DNA from 2 places in the Paenibacillus sp. NPDC058367 genome. Region 2 is predicted to be linked to the other one. Evidence: predicted binding sites of a transcription regulator. Region 2 holds the regulator's gene; the other holds the start of a gene.
The links. The regulator LexA, encoded in region 2, represses DNA repair genes until DNA is damaged. The targets are predictions, from matches to a motif close to CGAACATATGTTCG.

Region 1 (3,159 bases), on a different contig from region 2:
GTCTCGCCAATTCATCTCTCCAGAGGATAAAATCCTCTTTATCGATGATATTATTGCTAATGGTGATGCAGCACGTGGATTGATTAAGATCATCGAGCGCTCTGGCGCTGAGCTGGTAGGTCTTGGCGTTGTAGTGGAAAAAAGCTTTCAGGCTGGAGCCCGGACGATCAAAGAACAAGGCATCCGACTGGAGTCACTCGTAAGAATTACTTCTCTTAGCGGAGGCACCATTGAATTTGGGGAATAACCCGTTTTTGAGATAAGAACAGGCCTATTTTTCAAACAACTGCTTTTCACCCTATAGATTTTCCTTTATAATAAAATCAGACATAGGGAGGAGGCGTCACAATGGGGAAAGAACCGGTGACTGAGCAATTTTTTATTGATAAATTAACCGAGGCCAAGGATCACTTCGAGCGTGCGCTGGATTGCAAACACACGGAATTCGACGATCTGTATCCCTATATGATTGAACATCCTCAGTTTTTTTGGTACAAACGCTATGTAGCTTGGTCAGAACTTCTGACAATCAAAGGTTTATGTGAGGAACTTTCCTTCCCTTGGAGGGAGAAATTCACAACAAACCAAGTGGAGTATCTGGAGCAACGTGTGATGTCCGCTAAAGTTCTTGATTTCTGGTTCGAGAAGAATGAAGCGCTGATATAAGAATGCTTTAGTAGACATGCAATTGGTCAATTACTTATACGAGACCCAGATGATTTTTCATTTGGGTCTTTTTTCTGGATGAAAATAGGATAAGCTATACAGAGGGAGGAATTCATGATGATTAGCGATGAACAATTGGATGCATACCGAATTTCCGGCGAGAAAATTCGTGTGGTGCGGGACGGCATAGAAAGTAATGATGTAAAAGGGATTGTTCTGGCTTGGGATGATTCGCAGGTGATGATACGTCGTCAGAATAGACGAGTAGTAAAGCTAGATCGGAATTATTTATTCCAACCCTTCAGCGAACCAAGGAAAGAACCTGATAATATATAGTTTCCGCAGCAAAAACAGCTCCTTACCCAAATTGGGTGGGGAGCTGTTCTGCTTACATATATGCCTCTGACGGATTAAATACTTAAAGCTAGCTGGGAGTCACTTTCTTCTCTGGAGAGTATGGAGAGCTCTGTGGACAGTCCGAGATACGCACGCATTCGCAGCATCATCTCTCTACGGAATCCTGGCCATAATATATTCATCTCACCTTGATATCCTCTACAGGAGTACAAGGCCTCGACTCCTCGTTGATCTTGGCGAACGGTTGTGATCTTCAGATCATGTGAGCTCAATTCACGCGTAACCTCTTGAAGCATTAGTGAGGTTTTCTTAGTGGCACCAGACAAGAGCTCCATATAAAGCTGAGGGGTCTTAAATAGACCACTTTTGCTGATTACACGGCAGTCACGCTCGAAAACTTTATGAATAAACGTTAGCAGCAAATAGCTTCTGACAAGGGACAGTTCTTCTTTAGTAACATCTTCATCAACAATGGATGTCTTCAACTTCGTAGTCGCCATTATAAATCACCTCATTTATATTATGCGAACTTTTGTTCTCATTATACCTTATATTCGGAATTAAAAGCAATAATTATCCATAAAATAATGATCGATAAGAAAAGCTGGAAAATATATTGACGCTTTAATCTCAGCATGGTATGATCTATCTTGTGACCGCAAGTTTGATATGTAGTCATTATGATGTGCGGTCGTGGCGGAATTGGCAGACGCGCACGGTTCAGGTCCGTGTGGTAGCAATATCGTGGAGGTTCGAGTCCTCTCGACCGCATCACAAGAAACTCCCTTGAGAAATCAAGGGAGTTTCTTTTTTTGTGAATATAATTAATCGAAGGTAACTTTAGCATACTCGTATCTAGATTGATAAATATCGAATTAACCCTAATAGAGCGAAGGCGAACAAAACTGTCCCAGCACCAATGCCTGTAATTGCACTGTTTGCGACCTTAAGTTTTTTAGATATGAACAGTGATACGATAGAGATTGCAACTAGAAGTGCTGCTAAAAGGTATAAACTGAAATCGTTAAACACACTTTTTAAGCCAATAAAATGAATCCCTACTATAAAGGCAATCCAAGGAGCAACATAATCATTATACTTACATTTCATCAATATAGAAGCTCCAGCACCAGCCAACAATAATTCAATATAGACAGAAATTAGATAATTATCAAAAGAGGTCTTGTCATTTAATACGGAGGGAGCATCCCAGTTCGTCACACTTAAATAGACACCAATCAAGCAGACGAGAAGGGATACACCAGAAGCTATGCCAATATATTTTCGCCAGCTGGATCTGGGGTTTTCTTGTGCCCAACCAAACCAACTAAAACTAAACATACCGAATATAGAAGCATACATGGCGTAATCCCTCACATAATCCATACAATACCCCCTATAAATATTAACAATATTCCAGGCAGAGTCTTATACTGTAGACTTCCGAAGCATCCAGAACGATAAGAGTGCGTACAAGACCGTCAAGGGCATACTCCACAAGGCAAGTTCAAATGCGGTATGGCTAGCCAACCAATTAAATACATCAACCCACCACTGATAATATGTCATTAACAATCCAGCGACACTGTACAGAATAAACATGACTGCCGCGAAAATGAATAGGCCGCTTCTACCAAATCTACGGAAGATGCTGGATATAACAAATCCCCAATAAAACATATGCAACAAGATCATGAAATAGATCCACAGCTGCTCTAGGACGGTACCATCATTCAAGTATGGTAGGTGAAAATAATGTAGCTGCACACCCCATCCAGATGTTAATTTGGTTTCCACAATAGATAGCAGGAACAGAAGAAGTGAGAAGCCGGCACTTGTTATAACGGCCATCAAGGATGTGCCGAAGAAATAATCTATCCTCCGTAGGCTTAAGCCCAAGGCAAAGGGGAAAGTCTGTACTAAAATGATGATACCTATGACAAACATATAAATAAAGATTGAGACTAGGCCGCCGGTATACATTGGTTCTTGCAGGAAAAAAGCTATGACAAGATTAACCAAAAAGCTGGATAATAATATAATCCAAGGCATAAACAACCAAAACCATTTATCCTTATAGTGCATTTTTAATATCCCTGTCATTTGGTTCATTGCACTGCAACTCCCTTCTCTTGG
Region 2 (3,159 bases):
TTCTTACCAGGAGATTTAGATTTAGATGCGTAAATCGTTTCCTTCCCCTGTTTCTTTCTTTGCTTATTAATTTGCTGCGTGTTGCGTTGAACCATTCTTTCCCAAGAACGGGCCATATGCGTTCCCCCTAGTCATCCAGTAATATCTATGAAAAGGAACAGGGTGTTAATGCTTACGCCCCTTGTTACCTTGTTCATGCTCATCATTATCGACCAATTCAATCGTATTCAATTGTGCTCGGAAGTTATTGCGAATATTCCCCAAATAAATTTCACGAAGCTTGGCGCGTTCCGCCGTTTCCTCTTGATTAAGGCCTACGCTCTTCTGTTTGCGTGCCAATTCGTTAATACGCGCGACCAACTCATCAATATTCAAAACTTTCCCTCCCCTTATAAATTAATTCTAACTCTGCCATGAGAAAAAGAGCTTGTCAAGGTTTACTCCCTGCAAGCTCTTCATGTCCTCTTATTATGTTCTTAGAATATTAATATATAGGTAAAGTGAGAATATCTCCAGCATTAATCTGACTACCTTTAATGCCATTGAATTTTTTAATTCCTTCTATATATACAGCCGTTTTCATATCAGAAGGTTTATTCTCAAGAGCAATACTCCAAAGTGTATCTCCACGTTCAACCACTACGCGCTTCTCATCCTTCATTAAAGTAGTAGATCCTGCAAATACATTACCTACTACTGTAAGTCCTGATAGTACGAGCACAATGATCAATGTCAGTTTAATAACAAAATCTCTTCGGAACAAACGCATCAAGCCTTCAAGCAAAAGCTCTGTTATCTCTTTAATCTGAGCTGAATAACGGGTAATAGGATTATGTCCTAAAGATTCAACCACTGGGGCTTTATCGTAGATGCTACGGTATGTACTGTATTTTAACATGAATATCATCCTCCAAACACTTGTTCTTACTTTTGAAATTATAATAACACGAACATGTGTTTTGTTCAATACTATTTTAGAACAATTGTTCTCTTTTTTTCAGAGGTTAATATTTACCATATTCTTCATATAAAGAATCACTCTTATCGTTTAGTTGAAGGAAACGCAATCAATACAAGACTACCATTTATTAACTCTTTCGAATTAATATTTATAATAGTTAGAACTTATGTTTGTGCGAACGGTAGTTCTATGTTATAATTTTCCCAAACATTACTATATGGGGTTGATTCCAATGTCAAAGATTTCAAGTCGCCAGCTGGCGATCCTGGAATTTATACGTAGCGAAGTCCGCAGCAAGGGTTATCCTCCTTCCGTCCGGGAGATTGGAGAAGCTGTTGGTCTTGCTTCCAGCTCCACAGTTCACGGTCATTTAGATCGGCTAGAGAAGAAGGGACTTATCCGTCGAGATCCAACGAAGCCTCGTGCGATAGAATTGCTTGGCCAAGAGGATTCCGAGAATGTCCATCATTTCGCGCAAACCGTCGCTCGCATTCCTGTCGTAGGTAAGGTTACCGCCGGGGTTCCTATCACTGCTACTGAGAATATTGAAGACTACTTCCCGCTTCCAACTCACTATGTTGGAGATAACAAAGTATTTATGTTATCGGTTCAAGGTGACAGTATGGTCGAAGCTGGGATTATGAATGGCGACTATGTTATTGTTCGTCAACAACAAACGGCTGATAACGGAGATATCGTTGTAGCTATGACCGAAGAAGATGAAGCAACCGTTAAGACTTTTTATAAAGAACGTGATCATATACGTCTTCAGCCGGAGAATCCGGCGTACGAGCCTCTTCGCCTTAATCGCGTGACCATTCTCGGCAGAGTTATCGGATTATTTCGAGATATCCACTAAGTATGCACTCCTACCAAGCGAAAACGGATACCGCCCTTTAAAGGACGGTATCCGTTTCTACGAGAAGTATAAGGATAGGGTATATCGTAAAAATATATACTTTCTTTTATTTTTTTAAAAGCTGTTCTGCAAATGCAGAACAGCTTTTTTATTGTTATCAAACTCCATTTATCAATCACAGAACATTTGTTCCCATAAGCTAAAATGACCATTTTTAATGAATAACCGTTTAGGCATCCTCCTCATATCTTAATTAGAAAGGAGTGTTACACAATGCCAAATTACCGGATTATAGTTGATCTGACGCAGCGTATGCTTTATCTTCTTGATAACGACATTGTGATCAGGGGTTTCCCAGTCGGAATCGGTAAAATGTTAACTCAATCACCACTCGGTGAATTCACAATCATTAACAAACAACCCGATCCAGGTGGTCCATTTGGGGTCTTTTGGATGGGTCTATCTAAGCCTCACTATGGGATACATGGAAATAATGATCCCTCATCCATAGGGCACGAAGTATCCCACGGTTGTATTCGTATGTACAATGAAGATGTGTTAGCACTAGCTGCGATTGTTCCGATTGGAACACGAGTAACGATCAGGAATTAAATCTATCTCTAAAGATAAACACGCCTCACTCATGGTTCAATGGAGGGGGCGTGTTTGTATTTATGTATTTTTGATGACCTAATAGGAATTATGTGGTTATATGTCGAATAATGTTAACAGGATTTCAAATTGAAAGGAAGTGTCTCGTTTTGAACAACTCAAAAATTAGAACCCTCGTCGATTTTAAAGTCGATGCACTTGTTAAACTCTCTGGCTTATTGTTAAACAACGATCAAGCGAGTGGAAAAAAAGTAAATTTACTCACCTCATTCGGCAGTATTCAAGGGACCATCTCCCCTTCCACCTCCAATAAAGAGGATGTTTTTGACTTAAAATCTCTAATGGATGATGTCATTGTAGATGAATACATATCTTATTTAGGTGCGGAACATCCCGATAAAAATTTCAGCTATAACTTTGTAGTCCTTAATGATGTTTCTGTAAGACCCTATACTCACTATGAATCTCCGATCGAATACAAACAGCTAATTGTTTATACCGATCAAATCACAGCCTTCAATTTCTTATGATTTTGACATATTTATTTTAAAAAGCTCTCAACAAAGCACTCCAGCAGTTGCCCCAATTTTGCACTCAGCTCGCAAAATCGGCAGATCTCTGGGTGCTTTCTCTTTTTCTAATCAGTAGTCGTTTCTAAATTCCCACGATTTTCGCTCTTAACAGATACTAGTAGAGAGAATTCAGGCATATCTTTCAATAAGCAATA

Region 1: ACFWMP_RS04170 (YhjD family protein) is a predicted target of LexA. The motif match lies at 1,549-1,562, and genes of this name have one in related genera.

The regions. Positions count from the first base shown of each region.
Region 1 covers NZ_JBHXIZ010000001.1:903,552-906,710, reverse strand. The annotation lists gene ACFWMP_RS04185 (xanthine phosphoribosyltransferase) at 1-247, shown strand, start outside; gene ACFWMP_RS04180 (hypothetical protein) at 349-666, shown strand; gene ACFWMP_RS04175 (hypothetical protein) at 784-1,002, shown strand; gene ACFWMP_RS04170 (YhjD family protein) at 1,077-1,523, opposite strand; tRNA gene ACFWMP_RS04165 (tRNA-Leu) at 1,711-1,794, shown strand; gene ACFWMP_RS04160 (hypothetical protein) at 1,879-2,409, opposite strand; gene ACFWMP_RS04155 (hypothetical protein) at 2,452-3,135, opposite strand; gene ACFWMP_RS04150 (ABC transporter ATP-binding protein) at 3,132-3,159, opposite strand, start outside.
Region 2 covers NZ_JBHXIZ010000002.1:781,248-784,406, reverse strand. The annotation lists gene ACFWMP_RS14460 (hypothetical protein) at 1-116, opposite strand, end outside; gene ACFWMP_RS14455 (DUF896 domain-containing protein) at 166-375, opposite strand; gene ACFWMP_RS14450 (LysM peptidoglycan-binding domain-containing protein) at 485-898, opposite strand; gene lexA (transcriptional repressor LexA) at 1,194-1,820, shown strand; gene ACFWMP_RS14440 (L,D-transpeptidase) at 2,094-2,432, shown strand; gene ACFWMP_RS14435 (hypothetical protein) at 2,582-2,962, shown strand.